3 regions of the Nocardiopsis sp. NPDC055824 genome follow, and region 1 is predicted to be linked to each of the others. Evidence: riboswitches for the same ligand, from Rfam matches in the RefSeq annotation. Region 1 holds a riboswitch; each other region holds the start of a gene.
The links. A riboswitch is a leader RNA that binds a small molecule or an ion and turns the genes downstream of it on or off. The one in region 1 is predicted to bind thiamine pyrophosphate.
Positions count from the first base shown of each region.

Region 2: another riboswitch for thiamine pyrophosphate. It lies ahead of ACWGL3_RS06060 (ECF transporter S component); the one in region 1 lies ahead of thiD (bifunctional hydroxymethylpyrimidine kinase/phosphomethylpyrimidine kinase).
Region 3: another riboswitch for thiamine pyrophosphate. It lies ahead of thiO (glycine oxidase ThiO); the one in region 1 lies ahead of thiD (bifunctional hydroxymethylpyrimidine kinase/phosphomethylpyrimidine kinase).

Region 1 is NZ_JBSHDN010000024.1:9,187-15,203, reverse strand. It holds gene ACWGL3_RS08300 (acyl-CoA synthetase) at 1-828, shown strand, start outside; gene ACWGL3_RS08295 (DUF368 domain-containing protein) at 1,240-2,190, shown strand; gene ACWGL3_RS08290 (DedA family protein) at 2,187-2,885, shown strand; TPP riboswitch at 2,991-3,088, shown strand; gene thiD (bifunctional hydroxymethylpyrimidine kinase/phosphomethylpyrimidine kinase) at 3,077-3,883, shown strand; gene ACWGL3_RS08280 (alanine/glycine:cation symporter family protein) at 4,016-5,455, opposite strand; gene ACWGL3_RS08275 (DUF6457 domain-containing protein) at 5,692-5,937, opposite strand.
Region 2 is NZ_JBSHDN010000015.1:15,599-21,615, reverse strand. It holds gene ACWGL3_RS06075 (enoyl-CoA hydratase/isomerase family protein) at 1-369, opposite strand, end outside; gene ACWGL3_RS06070 (energy-coupling factor transporter transmembrane component T family protein) at 424-1,212, opposite strand; gene ACWGL3_RS06065 (ABC transporter ATP-binding protein) at 1,209-2,705, opposite strand; gene ACWGL3_RS06060 (ECF transporter S component) at 2,811-3,422, opposite strand; TPP riboswitch at 3,533-3,640, opposite strand; gene ACWGL3_RS06055 (transglycosylase domain-containing protein) at 3,734-5,860, opposite strand.
Region 3 is NZ_JBSHDN010000103.1:2,367-8,383, reverse strand. It holds gene ACWGL3_RS20000 (SDR family oxidoreductase) at 34-927, shown strand; gene ACWGL3_RS19995 (zinc-binding dehydrogenase) at 1,080-2,084, shown strand; gene thiE (thiamine phosphate synthase) at 2,221-2,889, opposite strand; gene ACWGL3_RS19985 (Rv2175c family DNA-binding protein) at 3,028-3,405, opposite strand; TPP riboswitch at 3,513-3,626, shown strand; gene thiO (glycine oxidase ThiO) at 3,622-4,863, shown strand; gene thiS (sulfur carrier protein ThiS) at 4,872-5,087, shown strand; gene ACWGL3_RS19970 (thiazole synthase) at 5,090-5,872, shown strand.

The DNA of each region.
Region 1 (6,017 bases):
GCCCGCCCGCTGGCCCGGCACCTGCTCACCGAACCCGGCCTGTGCCCGGACCTGACCGCCGTCCGCTCCGGCGGCACACCGCTCACCCCGCAGGTGCGCGGCCTGTGGCGCGCCTGGCGCGAGGACGTCGCCCTGGCCGACTCCTACGGGGGGTCGGAGACGGGCGTGTGCGGTTCGGCGACCGCCGCGGAGGGGAGCGGCGGGCCGGACGGCTCCGTGTCCCTGGAGGGGGCCGCCGACGCCCGCAGCTTCACGATGGGCGGCAGCATCGCGGTGCTGGACCAGGCGCTGCGCCCGCTCCCGCCGGGCTCGCCCGAGGTCGGCCGGATCGCGCGCACCGGCCGGATCCCGCTCGGCTACTACAACGACCCCATCACGACGGCCCGCACCTTCCCCACCGACGCCGACGGGCGCCGCTGGGCCCTGTCCGGCGACTTCGGGACGCGGGCCGGGGACGGGTCGATCGTCCTCCTGGGGCGCGGGAGCGCCGTCATCAACACCGCCGGGGAGAAGGTGTACCCGGAGGAGGTGGAGGCCGCCCTGAAGGCGCACCCCTCGGTGGAGGACGCGATCGTGGTGCCCGCCTCGGACGAGCGGCTCGGCCAGAGGGTGACGGCCCTGGTCTCCCTCGCCGCGGGGGCCCGCCTGGAGGAGGCCGCCCTGCTGGACCACTGCCGCGTGCGCCTGGCGGGGTTCAAGGTCCCGAGGACCGTCCACTTCGTGGACCGGGTGCGGCGCACGGCCGTCGGCAAACAGGACTACCGGTGGGCGGCGTCGGTGGCCCGGGACGAGGGCGGGGTCCCGCGTCCGAGCCCGCTGCGGTACTGACGGCCGCGGTCCGCGGAACCGCCCGGCGCGGGGGCGGGGGCGGCGGCCGGCCTGTGGAGGACCACACCCTGTCACTGAGACGAAGCACAGTTTTCGGATGCTATCCGGCAGCCCTGCCACAGGGCCGAAAATTACGTCATTCCAGGACAAAGGCCACGTAAGAGTTCTGCCAGGCCTCGCTTTGGCTGCTCCAGACGGGGTGCGGTCGTCCACAACTCTCCTCAACGCCTGCCCACAGCGGCCTCCGCCCCTTGTACCTTAGATCCCGACGGCCGCGATCTCCGGCCGATTCGGACAGTCTCCTTTTCGCCTCATCCCCACCCGTCGCACATTCGCGTGCGCGGGCGAGACCCTTAGGACGGAGGAAGGCGCACCTCTCCCGGACTCCCCGGGTAGCGTCCAACCACCCAGATGGCCAATTCCGCAGGCTCCTACCTCCTCGACGCGGTGCGCGGCGGCGCCGTGGGCGCCTCCGAAGCCCTTCCGGGCATCAGCGGCGGGACCGTCGCCCTCATCGTCGGCCTCTACGACAAGCTCATCGGCGGCGCGGGCCACATGGTCAGCGGGATCAAGCGGTACGTCACGGACGTCCCGCGCGGGCGCGGCAGGGCCCGCGCGCAGGAGCAGTTCCGACAGGTGGACTGGAGCGTCCTGGTTCCCGCGCTGGTCGGCATGGCCGTGTTCCTGGTCCTGGCCGCCCTCCTCCTGGCGCCGCTCGTCGACGCCTACACCCGGTACGCCTACGCCCTGTTCTTCGGCCTCGTCCTGGCGTGCCTGTGGATCCCCTACTCCGGGGCGGGCCGCCCCTGGAGGGCCGGGCACTACGCCGTGGCACTGGTGTTCGCCGTGGCCGCCTTCGTGCTCACCGGGCTGCCGGGCGCCAACCTGCCGACCCACCCGGCGGTCGTCTTCCTCGCCGCCGCGGTGGCCGTCTGCGCGCTCGTCCTGCCGGGGCTGTCCGGCTCCTTCATCCTGCTCACACTCGGGCTCTACGAGCCGACGATCAGCGCGGTCGGCGACCTGGACATCGCCTACCTGGCCGTCTTCGCCCTGGGCATGCTCACCGGCCTGTCCCTGTTCGTGAAGCTGCTCCAGCACCTCCTGGAGAACTTCCACCACATGACCCTCGTTGTACTCACCGGCCTCATGGCCGGTTCGCTGCGCGCCCTGTGGCCGTGGCAGACCGAGTCCCGCGAGGTCGTCACCCCCACCGACGTCCCTGTGACAGTCGTCTTCATCGTCGCCGGTTTCGTGATCGTGACCGCGGCCATCGTCTGGGAGCGCCGCAAGCGCTCCCGGGCCGAGGCCGCCCGCGTCGCGGCCGGCGTCCGACCGGAAAGAACGGAAAGCCACTTCTCATGACAGCGAATCTGTGGACGGCGTCGAACCTGGCGATGGAAGGCGAGGTCGTCCACGAGTACGAGGGCTTCATCGGCTGGGTGCTGAGCCTGATGACGACCCTGGGCGAGCCCGGCGTCGGCGTGGCCCTGTTCATCGAGACCTTCTTCCCCCCGATGCCGAGCGAGGCGGTCCTGCCCGGTGCGGGCTTCCTCGCCTACGACGGGCACATGAACGTCTGGCTCGCCATCCTGTGGGCCACGATCGGCTGCCTGGTCGGCGCCTGGGGCTTCTACGCGATCGGCGCCCTGCTGGGCCGGGACCGCACCAAGTGGCTGGTGGAGAAGACCCCCCTGCTCGAGGTCGAGGACTTCTACAAGGCCGAGCGCTTCTTCGCCCGCTTCGGCGGCCTCGCCGTGCTCCTGGGCCGGTGCGTGCCGCTGGTGCGCAGCTTCATCTCGGTCCCCGCCGGCATCGAGCGGATGCCCATCCTCAAGTTCTCCGTGTACACCGTGATCGGCTCCGCCGTCTGGAACTCGATCTGGATCGGACTCGGCTACGCCTTCGGCCCGGCCATCAAGCCGATCCTGGTGCAGTGGAGCGGCCTCATCAGCAACATCGTGCTGGTCGTCATCGCCCTGCTGTTCCTGTGGTTCGTCATCGTCCGCGTCCGCAAGCTGCTCAAGGCCCGGTCCGCGGACAACGCCCCCACCCTCTGAACGGCGCCGGCAGCCGTACGGGCCCCTCGGGCCCGCGCGTCCGGAACACATACGCCGACCCCCTCGGGTCGGCCGCACACTGAGCGGGGCCGCCCACGCGGCGGCCCCGACGGCGCGGGGTGCCGGTGAGTCCACCGGCTGAGAGCACACCCGTCGAACCTGCCCTAGTTCGTACTAGCGAAGGAACGCCCATGAGCGCGTACAACATCGTGTCCATCGCCGGCAGCGACCCCAGCGGGGGCGCCGGGATCCAGGCGGACCTCAAGGCCTTCTCCGCACACGGCGCCTTCGGCATGACCGTGGTCGCGGCCCTCACCGCCCAGTCCACGCGCGGCGTCACCGGGGTCCACCCGATCCCCGCCGATTTCGTCGCCCACCAGATGGACACCCTCTTCTCCGACGCCACGGTGCACGCGGTCAAGGTCGGCATGCTCGGCACGGCCGAGGTCACCGAGGCCGTCGCCGAGGCGATCGGGCGCCACGGACTGCCCCACGTGGTGGTGGACCCGGTGATGGTGGCCAAGAGCGGCGACCGCCTGCTGGAGCCCTCCGCCGTCGACGCGCTGCGCACCCGGCTGCTGCCCCGGGCGGACCTGGTCACGCCGAACCTGCCCGAGGCGGCCGACCTGCTGGGCGAGCCGGAGGCGGCCGACCTGGCGGCGATGCACGAGCAGGCCCTCCGGCTGCTGGAGTTCGGTCCGCGCGCGGTCCTGCTCAAGGGAGGCCACCTGGCCGGAGAGGACTGCGTCGACATCCTCGTGGCCCAGGGCTCCGCCCCGGTCGAGTTCCGCTCGCCGAGGGTCCGCACCCGCAACACGCACGGCACGGGGTGCACCCTGTCCTCCTCGATCGCGGCCCTGCTTCCGCAGCGGCCGGACACGGCCTCCGCCGTGGGCGACGCCAAGGCCTACCTGACCGAGGCGCTCCGGCGGGCGGACGAGATCGACGCCGGAGGCGGGCAGGGGCCCGTGCACCACTTCCACGCCTGGTGGAAGTAGGACCCGCCGACCGGGGGGCGGCACCGACGCCCTCCCCCGCGGGACCGGGCCCGGCGGAGCGGCGCGTCCGCCTCCGCCGGGCCCGGCCGCGTTCGCGGCGGCCGGGGGCGCGGCGGGCCGCCGGTCGTGCCGCTACCCCCGTACGGGCTCCATGACCGCGTCCGGGTCCCGCCAGTCCGGGTGGGCGAAGAACTTCCTCGTCTCCGCGACGACCACCGGGGACAGCAGGAGCAGCCCGATCAGGTTGGGCAGGGCCATGAGGCCGTTGGCGATGTCGCTGAACAGCCACACCGCGTCGATCTGCGCCGTGGCGCCGACGTAGACGACCGCGATGAACAGCAGCCGGTAGGGCACGACGAGCGAGCGCCCCGCCAGGTACACGACGCACCTCTCGCCGTAGTAGGCCCAGCCGAGGATGGTCGTGTAGGCGAAGACCACCACCGCGCAGGCGACGAACACGGGCCCCAGGCCCGCCAGGTCCGGGCTGATCCGGCCGAGGCCGGCCTCCATCGCGGATGTGGTGAGCAGAACCCCCTTGTCGCTGCCCTCCACCCCCGCGGCGTCGGGGTCCTGCCACACCCCGGTCGTGATGATCATCATCGCGGTCAGGGTCAGCATGATCACGGTGTCGACGAAGGTCTGCGTCATCGCGACGAGGGCCTGGCGGACCGGCTGGTCGGTCCTGGCCGCGGCGGCGGCGATGGCGCCGGTGCCCATGCCGGACTCGTTCGAGAAGATGCCGCGGGAGACGCCCTGGCGGATGACGTACATCAGGGTGGCGCCCGCGAACCCGCCCGCCGCGGAGGTGCCGGTGAAGGCGTCGCCGAGGACCAGTGCGAAGGCGGGGCCGATCCGGTCGTGGTGCACCGCCAGGACCAGCAGGTTCATGAGGACGAAGCCGATGATCATGAACGGGACCACGGCGGAGGCGACCCGGCCGATCCCCTTGATGCCGCCGAGGACGACCACGGCGGTCAGCAGCATCAGGACCACGCCGACGGCCCGCTGGTCGGCGCCGGTGGCGTCGTTGACCGCCTCGGCCACGGCGTTGGCCTGGGTGCCGTTGCCGATGCCGAAGGCGGCCACCGCCCCGAAGACGGCGAACGAGCAGCCGAGGAGGACGCCGAGCCCTCCGGGGAGGCCCCGGCGCAGGTAGTACATCGGGCCGCCGGCCTGCTCGCCCCTCTCGTCCGTGACCCGGTACTTCACCCCGAGCAGGGCCTCGCTGTACTTGGTGGCCATGCCCAGGACGCCGGTGACCCACATCCAGAAGAGGGCTCCCGGTCCGCCGAGTCCGATGGCCAGGCCCACCCCGGCGATGTTGCCGACGCCGGTCGTCGCGGCCAGGGCGGTGTTGAGGGCCTGGAAGTGCGAGATGTCGCCCCTCAGGTCCTCGCCGACCTCCTCCCGCCGGACGAGGGCGAGCCACAGGGCGTGGGCGAGCCGGGTGAACTGGAGCGCCCGCAGCCGGATCGTCAGGTAGACCCCGGTGACCAGCAGCAGCGGGAGGAGGACGAGCGGACCCCAGACGATGCCGCTCAGTACTCCGGCCATGTCGAGCAGCAGGTCCACGGGGGTCTCCGTCTCGGTGCGCGCGTCGGCCCGGCGCCACCGGCACGGCGAGGCGGGGTCCGGCGGTCCGGGGGGTCGTGCCGACGGTAGTGGACACCGCGCGGTGTCGCCGGGAAATCGCGGCAACACGCGGCGGAGCCGTGTCCCCCGCTCCCCGGGGCCTCCTCACCGGGGGCCGGGGGACGCCCGCCCTCCGGACGCTCCGGCCCCCGCAGGCGCGTGTGGGCGTGCAGCGGTCAGGAGTCGTCCTTGTGGGAGAGGGCGAGCCTGCTCAGCACCTCGGCGGCCCGGACCGGGTCGGCGCCCCGGCCCACGGCGATGCCGAGCAGGTAGGTGGTGAGCGGGGCGGCGGGGCGGGCCACCGAGTGGGCGGCGTCCTTGGCGAGGTCGAGGACGCGGTCGACGTCCTCCTTGCCCAGGGGCTCCGTACCGGTCAGTTCCAGTTCACGGCGGACGGCTTCCGCCCATTCGACGAGGGTCACCGGGCGACTCCTAGGAGAGGGATGGCGGTCACGTCAGGCGATCATAGCCACCCTGGTGTCACCGGGCGGCCACAGGCGCG
Region 2 (6,017 bases), on a different contig from region 1:
CACCCGGAAGTCGGCGGCCAGCGCCAGCTCCAGCCCGCCGCCGAGGGCGTACCCGGTGACGGCGGCCACGACGGGCTTGGGGATGCGGGACACCAGGGTGAGGGCGTTCTGGAGGTTGCGCCCGTACTCCAGCATCTCCGCGTGGGTGCGGTCCGCCATCTCCTTGATGTCGGCGCCCGCCACGAACACGCGCTCGCCGCCGTAGAGCACCACCGCGCGCACGGCGGGGTCCGCGGAGACCCTCGTGGCGGCCTCGGCGATCTCCGCCGTCAGCACGGCGTTGAGCGCGTTGACCTTCGGCCGGTCCAACCGGATGACGGCCACCGCCGGGTGGTCCGGATCGGTCTCCACGCGCACGAACTCGCCCACGAACTCCACCTCTTCCACTTCGACGTCACTGTCCGGGCCACCTAATCACCCGGGTCAGGAGAACAGCAGCACCAGGGTGCCGAGCCGCGCGGACAGCGCGTACGCCCCCGCCAGCAGCAGGGCCGCACCCGCGAGCAGGAGCGTGTCCCCGACCCGCCAGCGGCTCTCCCTGGCCCATGTGCGGGGCCCGGTGCCGAACGCCCTGGCGTCCATCGCCGTCGCCAGCAGGGTCCCCGTCCGGATCGACCGCACCAGCAGCGCGAACAGCCTGCCGAAGAACAGCGTGACCATCCGCACCGGGTTGCGCCCGGCCTCCAGTCCGCGGGCCCGCCTCGCCAGGGTCACGGTCCGCCACTGGTCGGCCAGCAGGGGGATGAGCCGCAGCGCCGCCAGCACGCCCATGGCGGGGCGCTCGGGCACCCTCAACCTCTGCACGAGCCCGTCGGCCATCTCCGTCGGATCGCTGCTGACGGCCGCGAGGAGGCCGGGGAGGGCGATGGCGAGCAGGCGCACCGCGGCGCCCAGCGCCCCCTCCGCGCCGTGCTCGCCGTACAGGTAGTTGACCAGCCCGCTGGAGAGCCCCATGAGCAGGAAGGGGCCGCCGAGGACGAGCAGGGTGCGCCGGTCGATCCCGCTGAAGGGCAGGACCAGCAGAACGCCGGCCAGCACCACCCCGCCGGTGACCGCGTCCACGGCGGGGACCAGTCCGAGCCCCAGCAGCAGCGCGGCCAGCAGCTTGGCCGCCGGGTTGAGCCGGGCGAGCCAGTGGCGCGCTCCCCCGGCGCCCGGCGCGTCCGGGGCGGGGACGCCGCCCCTGCGGCCCCGGTCCTCCGAGACGCTCACAGCTCCGCCTTTCCCGCCGTGCCCGGGACCGCGCGGCCCCCCGCCACACGCACCCGCACGTCCGCGAAGTGCCGCAGGAGAAGTTCGTCGTGGGTCGCCACGACGACGGCGCACCCCTCGGCCCTCAGCCCGCCCAGCAGCTCGACCAGCTCCGTCCACGTCCGGGTGTCCTGGCCGAAGGTCGGCTCGTCCAGGACGAGGACTCCGGGCGCGTGCGAGGGGCCGGAGCTGAGCGCCGTGGCCACCGACAGCCGCCGCTTCTCGCCGCCCGAGAGCGTGTAGGGGTGGGCGTCGGCCAGGCCGGTCAGGCGCAGCCGCTCCAGCAGCTCGTCCACCCGCCGCTCGGTCCCGGCCCCGTCCGCCCCGGCCCGCCGCGGGGCGAACCGCAGCTCGTCCCGCACGGTGCCGGTGACGAACTGGTCCTCCGCGTGCTGGAACACGGTGCCCACGTGGCGGGACAGGAGCCGGGCGGGCCATCGCGCCAGCGGCCGCCGGTCGGCCTCCGCCAGGGGGCCGCGCGGCAGGACCGCGCCCCTGTGGGGTCGGGAGAGCCCCGCCAGCAGGGTCAGCAGCGTGGACTTGCCCGCACCGTTGGGGCCGGTCAGGGCGGTCGCCGTACCGGCCGCGACGGAGAGGTCCACCCCCTCCAGCACGGTCCTCCGGGGCGGGGCGCCCGCCCCCAGCTGGAAGGGGGTGCGCGCGGCGACGCCCACCGCCTCGACGCGGGGGCCGCCGCCCGGCGCGGGGGCCGGGCCGGGGGAGGGCTCGTCACCGGGGACCCACACTCCCTGCTCCGCGAGGGAGCTCCCGTGCGCGGCGAACACGGCCGCCGGATCGCCGTCGGCGACCACCCCGCCGCCCGGCTCGACGACCACGACCCTGTCCACCAGCCCGACCACGTCGGCGACCCGGTGCTCGACCAGGAGCAGGGTCGCCTCGGTCTCGGCGAGCAGGCGTTCCAGGACACCGCGCACCAGTGCGGCCCCGGCTGGGTCGAGGTTGGCGGTGGGCTCGTCCAGGAGGAGCAGGCGCGGGCGCATGGCGAGCGCGCCGGCGATGACCAGGCGCTGCTTCTCACCGCCCGACAGCGCGCCGGTGGGGTGGCGCCGCCCGTACGGGAAGCCGACCGCGTCGAGCGCGTCGTCCACCCTCGGCCAGATCAGGGCGGGGTCCACCCCCAGGTTCTCCGGTCCGAAGGCGACGTCGTCGCCCGCGCGGGCCATCACCAGCTGCGTCTCCGGGTCCTGGCCGACCAGGCCGACGCCTCCGCGGCCCCGGTCGGCGGGGAGGCCGTCGACCAGCAGCGTCCCCTCCTGGTCGCCGTTGAGGGCGCCGTCGGGGCCGGTGAGTCCGGCGAGGGAGTGCAGCAGGGTGGACTTGCCCGCCCCGGAGGCGCCGAGCAGCAGCACGCGCTCACCGGGCTCGACCGTGAGGTCCACCCCGCGCAGGGCGTACGACTCGCGGCCCGCGTGGCGCCACCCCCAGCCGGACAGCTCGACGCGTGCGCCGCCCCCTCCGGGGGGCCGGAGGGGGGACGGTGCCGCGGGGTGCTCCGCGGTCGCCCCCGAGGGGCCGCGGCGGTCGTGGTCGGCCACGGGTCAGCCCCTGGCCGACGGGAAGGGGGCCAGCGCGCCCGACCTGGCGAGCGCGGTGGTGAGGAGGCGGGCGCCGACGCCCGCGATGACCGCCGAGCTGATCACGACGATGACGCCGTAGACGAGCTGGAAGTGCAGGGGCCAGGTCACGTTGTAGACGAGGTTGTCGCGGACGGCCGGGGAGAGGCCGGCGGCGGCCGCCGCGAGCACGGCCGCGCCCATGCCCCAGCGCCGGTAGCCGAAGGCGAGGAAGACCAGCTCGGGGAGGAGGCCCTGGAGCGTCCCGTCGATGATCACCATGACCCCCCACTGCGTCCCCAGCACCGCCGACACCAGGGAGGCCGCGATCGAGGTGAGCAGTGCCGCGCCGGGCTTGCGGACGACCAGTCCGCCGAGGACGCCGGAGATCAGCCACATTCCGTAGACCGCCGCCTGCGCGGGGGGAAAGCCCACGAAGAGCGGGGTCGTGACCGACCAGACGATGTTCCAGAGCCAGAAGACGACGCCGACGGCGACGCCGATCACGGCCGCAACGACGATGTCGACGGTGCGCCAGCCGCGCAGCCGTCCGAGGACGTCGCGCCAGAATCCGGTACGCCCGGTCTCGGTGCTCATCAGGTGGTGTCCCTTCGTCGGGGTGGACGAGGGCCCATGTGGCCAAGAGCGACGCCGGAGGACGTGCCGCGCGCCGGGTCCGTCCCGGGTGCGCGGGAGCACGCCGCCGGAGACGGGTTCCTACGACTTCCTTCGCTGGCATGACCCAGATCAGGTGTGTAAGGGTCTGCGGCCGGGTGCCGCACTCTCAGCGCTCACGCGCTCCCCTGTCGGTTTCCCTCCATTATGCGTCAACAACGGGGGCCGCGGGGTGTTCCCTCCCCACGGCCCCCGTTCCCGCCCCGTCCGACCGCGCCCGCCGGCGGGCGCGGTCAGGCGTCGCCCTCGTCGTCCCCGCCCTTGGGAGGCGTCGCCGACGGGTTGCCGAAAGCCTTCGGCGAGGGGGCGAAGCCCTCGGCCGGCAGGTCGGCCGTGGCCCCGCGCATGGTGGCCTGCCAGATGGGGCCCGGCAGCGTGCCGCCGTAGACGATGCCGTAGTAGCGCCCGCCGATCGTCACGCCCTGGAGCGGGTTCTCCTCGCCTCCGCGCATGTCGCCGACGACCACGGCCGACGCGAGGTTCGGGGTGTAGCCGGCGAACCAGGCGTAGGCGGCGTTGTCGGTGGTGCCGGTCTTGCCCGCGGCGGGGCGGTCGAGGCCGAGGCCGTTGGCGGTGCCGCCCTTGAACGTCTGCTGGAGCAGGTGGTTGACCCCGTCCGCGACGTCGCGCTCGACCCTGCCCTCCTCGCAGTCGGTGCGCGCCTCGACCTCCCGGGTGCCCTCGGCGCCCTCGCGGCCGATCCGCACGGAGACCACCGGGACGGGCTCGCAGTAGGTGCCGCGGGCGGCGAACGTGGCGTACGCGTTGGCGACGGTCAGCGGGGACACCTCCTGGTCCCCCAGGGTGAAGGAGCTCCAGACCCCCAGCGGTTGGCCGTCGGCGCGGTGGATGCCGACCCGCTCGGCCATCTCCGAGGTCTCGCAGAGGCCGACGCGCTTCTGGAGCTGCGCGAAGTAGGTGTTCACGGACCCCTTGGTCGCGCTGATCATGTTGTGCCGGCCGCCGTCGCTCTCCCCGGCGTTGCTCACGCTCCACCCGGACATCACGCCGCCGTCGCAGTTCTCGAGCCCTCCGACCGAGACGCTCTCGGGCGAGGAGAAGCTGGTGCCGTAGCCCAGTCCGGAGTGCAGGGCGGCGGCCAGGGTGAACGTCTTGAACGTCGACCCCGCCTGGTAGCCGAGCGAACCGCCGGCCTCGCTGTCCACCGCCAGGTTGATGGAGGTCGTGCCGAGCGCCTCGTCGTCGAACCCGTAGCGCAGGTTCTGCGCCATGCCCCGGATCCGGCCGGTGCCGGGCTCGACGACGGCCTGGGCGGAGAACTTGGTGGACTCCTCCGCCGGGACGTACCGCTCGATGGCCTCCTCCGCGGCCCGCTGCGTCTCCCCGTCGAGCGTGGTCCGCACGGTGATGCCGCCCTTGGTGAGCGCCTCGTCGCGCTCCCCCTGGAGCTCCCCGAGGATGTCGGAGCCGCGCAGCCAGCGCATGACGAAGTCGCAGAAGAACGGCTGCTCCGAGTGGTAGCAGCTGCCTCCGCGCGGGGTCGGGTCCAGTGCGAGCCCCCGGCTCGCGTGCTCCTCGACCTGCGCCGCGTCCAGGTGCCCGGTCGCCCCCATCCGCTCCAGCACCAGGTCGCGGCGCTCGCGCGCGGCCTCGCGGTTGTTGAGCGGGTCGTAGAACGAGGGGCTGCGCACGAGCCCGACGATGGTGGCGGCCTGCGCCGGGTCCAGGTCGGCGGCGGAGACGGAGAAGTACCGCTGGGCCGCCACCTCGATGCCGTACGCCCCCGCCCCGAAGTAGGCGAGGTTGAGGTAGCCCTCCATGATCTCGTCCTTAGTGAGGCGGTCCTCGATGTCGATGGCGTGGCGCAGCTCCAGCAGCTTGCGGCCCAGGGTCTGCTCACTGGCGCGCTCCACCTCCTCCTCGGTGGAGGCCTGCTCGATGAGCAGGTTCTTGACGTACTGCTGGGTGATGGTGGACCCGCCCTGGGTGTCCCCCTGCGCGGTGCGCATGGCGGCCCTGATCACGCCGCGCAGGTCCAGTCCGGAGTGTTCGTAGAACCGGTCGTCCTCGATCGCCATGAGAGCGGCGGGCACCCACGGGCTGACCGCGTCCAGGGGCACCACCTCGCGCTCGCGGTCGGCGACCTCCGCGATCGGGTTGTGGTCGACGTCGGTGAGGAGCACGCGCTCCGCCAGCGGGGAGATCTCCAGGTCGCTGGGGAGGGCCATGAAGGCGGCGGCCGTGTCCCTTCCGATCAGCCCCAACCCGCCCACCCACGGCATGACCAGCGCGGCGGTCAGGAGACCGGCGACCGCTCCCGTGCCCGTGAGGCGCAGGACGGCGTCCTTGCGGCCTCCGTCCGAGCGGTCGCCGTCACCGGCGCCCCTCCCGTGCTCCACCGCGTCGCCGAGTGCGGTCACGCGCTCCCGGAGCCGGTCCACCAGGGGGAGGACGGCCCGGTCGGCCCACCTCCTCCAGCGCGGCGCCCCGAAGGCGCCTCCGGCGGCCGCGCCGGGCCCGCCGGCCCCCCGGCCCCGGCGGCCGGGGCTTCCCGCC
Region 3 (6,017 bases), on a different contig from region 1:
CCGGCAGGCCCTCGTACCTCAGGATGGGGTGTCATGGGCGACGATCACATGACAAACCACACCATAGGTGTGACCGGGGCGACCGGGGCGCTGGGCGGGCGGGTGGCAGCCCGGATCGCACGGCTCGGATTGGCGCAGCGCCTCGTCGTGCGCGACATCAACCGGGCGCCGGAGTACCCGGGCAGCACCGCGGCGATGGCGGCCTACGAGGACACGGCGGGCTTCGAGCGGGCCTGCCGGGGTGTGGACACACTGTTCCTGGTCTCGGCGACCGAGTCCGAGGACCGGATGGACGTCCACCTGAGCGCGGTGGACGGGGCGGTCCGCGCGGGGGTGTCCCGGATCGTCTACCTGTCCTTCCTGGGGGCTGGTCCGGCCGCCACGTTCACGTTCGCGCGCACGCACTTCTACACCGAGGCCCACATCAGGTCGACGGGGGTGCGGTACACGTTCCTGAGACCCAGCCTGTACCTGGACCTGCTGCCCGGCTGGGTGGGGGACGACGGCGTGGTGCGCGGCCCGGCCGGCGACGGCCGGGTCGCGTGGGTGTCCCGGGACGACGTGGCGGACGTGGCGACGGCGGTGCTGACCGACCCGGCGACCGCGCTCGCCTCGGAGGACACGACCCACGACGTCACCGGCCCGGAGGCCCTGACCCTCGGAGCCACGGTCGACAAGCTGGGCACGCTCACCGGCCGCTCCGTCCGCTACGTGCCGGAGACCTGGGAGGAGGCGCTGGAGTCGCGCCGCGCCACCGGCGCCCCGGAGTGGGCCGTCGAGGGGTGGGCCTCGTCGTACGCCGCGATCGCCGCGGGTGAGCTCGACGAGGTCGCCCCGACGGTGCCCAAGCTGACCGGCCACCCGGCCCAGTCCATCGAGGGGTTCCTCCGGCGCCATCCGAGCGCCCTGTCGCACGTCGGGGTCTGACCACCGCCCGCCCGCCACCGCCGCGCCCCGTGCGCGGCGGTTTCGTCGTCCCGGGGACTTCTCCCGCACCTGGACTTGACCTCAATATTAGTTGAGGTACCAGGCTGGGCACCGCCGGCGGAGAGCACGGCGCGACAGCGAGGAGATCCGGTATGCGAGCGGTACGGGTGGACGGGTTCGGCGGCCCCGAGGTCCTGGTGGCCCGGGAGGTGCCCGAACCGGAGCCGGGGCCCGGGCAGGTCGTGGTGGAGGTGGCGGCGTCCAACGTGATGTACCTGGACACGCTGGTCCGCAGCGGATGGGGGCTGGACCACTTCCCGGTGGAGCCCCCGTACGTGCCGGGCGCGGGGGTGGCCGGGACCGTGGTCCGGGTCGGCGAGGGGGTGGCCCCGGAGAGGGTCGGCGCGCTGGTCGTCACCGACACCGGCCGTGCCGCCCCGGAGGGGGGCGAGCCCGTGCCCCCCTTCGGCGGGTACGCCCAGCGGGTCGCCGTCCCGGCGTCGGGACTGGTCGACGTCCCGGAGGGCCTGGCCCCGGAGCAGGCGCTGGCACTCCTGCACGACGGGCCCACCGCCCTCTCGCTGGAGCGCAGCGGCGGGTTCGGCCCGGGCACGTGGGTGCTCGTGCTGGCGGCGACGGGCGGGGCCGGCAGCCTGGCGGTCCAGCTCGCCGCCGCGGCCGGGGCGCGCGTCGTGGGCGCCGCCCGGGGCCCGGAGAAACTGGCCCTCGCCCGTGAGATGGGGGCGGAGGCGGTCGTGGACTACTCCGAGCCCGGATGGGTGGAGCGGGTCCGCGAGGCCACCGGCGGCGCGGGCGCCGACGTGGTCCTGGACGGGAGCGGCGGCGACCTCGGCGAGGCGGCGTTCGGCGCCGTGGCCGACGGCGGACGCTTCCTCTCCTACGGCTCCGCGGGGGGCCGCTTCTCCGAGGTGGACGCCGGGGAGGCGGAGCGCCGCGGGATCGAGGTGTTCGGCCTCTTCGACCTGGAGGACGGGAAGGAGGGTCGGAGCGGCGCCGTGCGCCGGATCCTGGAGATGGCCCGCTCCGGGCGCGTGAGACCGCATGTGGGGCTGACGCTGCCCCTGGAGCGGGCGGAGGAGGCCCACCGGGCGCTGGAGGAGCGCCGGGTCCTGGGCAAGGTGCTCCTCGTGCCGTGAGGCCGGTGGGGCGACCACCGGCCGGGCGCGGGCGGCCGCGCCGTCGGGGACGGGGCCGACTGCGGGGCCGCCCCCTCCCCCGGGGGCGGGGCGGCGTCCTCGCCCTCCCGGGGTCCGGCGGGGCCGGGGGCGCCGCTCAGCCCCCGGTGCGGGCGGTCAGGCGCTCGCGCAGCCCGGCCGCGGCGGCCCGGGGGTCCTCGGCCTCGGTGATCGCGCGCACGACCACGACCCGGCGGGCGCCCGCCTCCACCACCGCGTCGATGTTGGTCGCGTCGATCCCGCCGATGGCGAACCACGGGCGGTCCGTGCCCAGCGCCGCGGCGCGTTCGACCAGGGACAGGCCCGCCGCGGGGCGGCCCGGCTTGGTGGGGGTGGCCCAGGTGGGGCCGACGCAGAAGTAGTCGCTCCCGGCCTCCTCGGCGGAGGAGGAGGCGGCCGCGATGTCGTTGTTGGAGCGGCCGATCACGGGGTCCGCCCCGATGATGTCGCGGGCCATGGGCACCGGCAGGTCGCGCTGGCCCAGGTGCAGGACGTCGGCGCGCACCGCGCGGGCGATGTCCGCGCGGTCGTTCACCGCGAGCAGGGCCCCGTGCCGCTCACAGGCCTCCCGCATGACCTCCAGGGCCGCGATCTCCTCGCGGGCCTCCAGCCCCTTGTCCCGGAGCTGGATGATGTCCACCCCTCCGGCCAGGGCCGCGTCGGTGAACTCGGCGAGATCACCGCGCCCGGTCCGGGCGTCGGTGCACAGGTACAGAAGGGATGCGTCCAGGCGCTTGCGCAGGCTGGTTCCGTGGCTGGTCCTCACCCCGCCCACCCTAGGCCCTCGCCGGCCGGCCCCCGAGGGGAGGCCGCCCGACGGCGCGCCGCGCCCCGGGCCGTGTTCCGCGGATCGTTCCGGGCCCGCGTCCGCCGACGCCCGCCGAGAGCGTCCGCGGACCACGCGCTAGAAGGCCATGCTCTGGGCGCGGCGGCGCACCTCGGTGCCCCGGTTCTCCCGCATCGCCTGGATGGGCGTGCCCGGCAGGGTGTCGTCGGGGGTGAAGAGCCAGCGCAGGGCCTCCTCCGTGGAGAAGCCCGCGTCGGTCAGCAGCACCAGGGTCCCGGGCAGCCCCTTGACGAGGTCGTCGCCGTCGATGAAGGCGGCGGGGACGGACAGCTGCCCTCCGCGGACCACACCCATCATGCGGTTCTCGCGGATCAGGGTCTTGATCCGGTTGGGGCTCACGCCGAGCGGCGCGGCCGCCTCCTTCAGGGTCAGCCACTCGCCGACCAGCGTGTCTATGTCGATGTCGCTTCGTGTCACCCTCCCAATCTGCCACATCCGCACGGGGCCCGGACACCTTCCGGCGCCGCGGGGGCCGGGCGCCGTGGAGATCCCCACCACTGCCACGCATTCCGGGAGGAGGTTCTAGGATGGGGACAGACCTCTGCACATCCCGCGGGAGCCGGGTGGGACCCGGCTGAGAGGGAGGCTGTGAGCCTCCGACCGCACGAACCTGATCCGGGTCATGCCGGCGAAGGGAGTGGGAACAGCGCCGTGCGCACGAAGAACGATCCCCGCCGCGAAACGATTCGTCCTACCGGTGGCGGCCCCGGGGACGCGCCGGAGCGGACCGTCGTCGTGGTCGGCGGCGGCCTCGTGGGGAGGGTCACCGCCTGGCGGGCCGCCCAGGAGGGCCTCCGCGTCACCCTGGTCGAACCCGACCCCGTGACCGGCCCCGCCGGTGCCCGTGCCGCCTCCACCGTCGCGGCGGGCATGCTCACCCCGGCCACCGAGGCCGTGTTCGGCGAGGAGCCCCTCATGGAGTTCGGGGTCCGCTCCGCGGGCATGTACCCCGGGTTCGTCGCCGAGCTGGAGGCCGCCGGCGGGATCCGCGTGGGCTACCGCACCACCGGGACCCTCCTGGTGGCCTTCGACCGCGACGACATGGCCGTCCTCACCGACCTGCACCGGCTCCAGGAGCGCCTGGGCATCGCCACCGAGCGCCTGACGAGCCGCGAGTGCCGCCGGCTGGAGCCGGTGCTCGCCCCGTCCGTGCGCGGCGGCGTGCTCGCTCCCGACGACCACTCCGTCGACCCCCGGCTGCTGCTGCGCGCCCTGGCCGCGGCGGGCGGACGCGCGGGAGTCACCGAGACCGCCGGTCGGGCGGAGGAGGTCACGGCCCCCGGCCCCGGGGGCGCCCGGCTGGGCGTGCGCCTGGACGACGGCCGGGTCCTGCCCGCCCACCAGGTCGTCCTGGCCGCAGGCTGCTGGAGCGACCGCGTCAAGGTGCCCGAACCGGTGGTGCCGCCGCTGCGCCCGGTCAAGGGCCAGCTCCTGCGCGCCCGGGTGCCGGCCGGCGAGCCGCCCCTCGTCGGCCGCACGGTCCGGGGCCTGGTGAGGGGCTTCACCACCTACCTGGTGCCGCGCGCCGACGGAGAGGTGGTCATCGGCGCCACCCAGGAGGAGCTCGGCTACGACACCTCGCTCACCGCCGGGGGCCTCTGGCAGGTCCTGCGGGACGCGCGCGAGCTCGTCCCGGGGGTGACCGAGCTGGAGGTCACCGAGACCTGTGTGGGCCTGCGCCCGGGCTCACCGGACAACGAGCCCCTGCTGGGGCCGACCCGGGTCCCCGGCCTGCACCTGGCCGCGGGGCACTTCAGGCACGGGGTCCTGCTGACCCCGGCCACCGGGGAGGCCATGGCGCGCGCCCTCACCACGGGCGCCCTGCCGGAGTACGCGCGCAGGTTCGCCGCGGACCGGGTGTCCGGCGACGCGCACACGACGACGTGGGAGTAGGAGAGGCAGTGCAACTCATCATCAACGGCGACCTCCGCGAGTTCGCCGACGGCACGACCGTGGAGGCGGTCGTCCGCGACCTGACCGCGCCGGGCGGCGGCACGATCCCCGGCGGGATCGCCGTGGCCGTCAACGACGAGGTGGTGCGCCGGGCCGCGTGGGCGGACGGCGCGCTGGGCGCGGGCGACCGCGTGGACGTCCTCACCGCGGTCCAGGGAGGCTGAGCATGAGCGCACACGGAACCGGAGGCGTCGAGGACCCCCTGGTGATCGCCGGGACCTCCTTCGGCTCGCGGCTGATCACCGGCACCGGCGGGGCGCCCTCCCTGGAGGTCCTGGAGGAGGCCCTGGTGACCTCCGGGACCGAGCTGACCACCGTGGCCATGCGCAGGGTCTCCCCCGGCGCCCAGGGGTCGGTGTGGGACGTGCTGTCCCGCAACAGGATCCGCGCGCTGCCCAACACCGCGGGGTGCTTCACCGCGGCGGACGCGGTGCGCACCGCCCGGCTGGGACGCGAGGCCCTGGGCACGGACTGGGTGAAACTGGAGGTCGTGGCGGACGAGCACACCCTGCTGCCCGACCCGGTGGAGCTCCTGGACGCCGCCGAGCAGCTGGTGGACGAGGGGTTCACCGTCCTGCCCTACACCAACGACGACCCGGTGCTGGCCCGGCGCCTGGAGCAGCTGGGGTGCGCGGCGGTGATGCCGCTGGCCGCGCCGATCGGCTCCGGGCTGGGGATCCGCAACCCGCACAACCTCGAACTGATCGTGGAGGGCGCGGGGGTCCCCGTGATCGTGGACGCCGGGATCGGCACCGCCAGCGACGCCGCCCTCGCGATGGAGCTGGGCTGCGACGCGGTCCTGCTGGCCACGGCCGTGACCCGGGCACAGGACCCGGTGCGCATGGCCGCCGCGATGCGCGACGCCGTCCGGGCCGGCCGGGGCGCCCGCCTGGCCGGTCGCATCCCGGTGCGTCGGCACGCCCTCGCGTCGTCCCCCGCGGTGGAGTAGCGCCCCGGCGCGGCCTGCCGCCGCGCACGCCCGGGGAGGGCCGCCGACCGCGTGTCCCGTCCCTCCGGGGCGTGACGCGCCCGGGGCCGGGGCGCACGGGGCGCGTGTTCCGTCCGGGCGTGACCGGTCCCACCCTGGCCGGCCC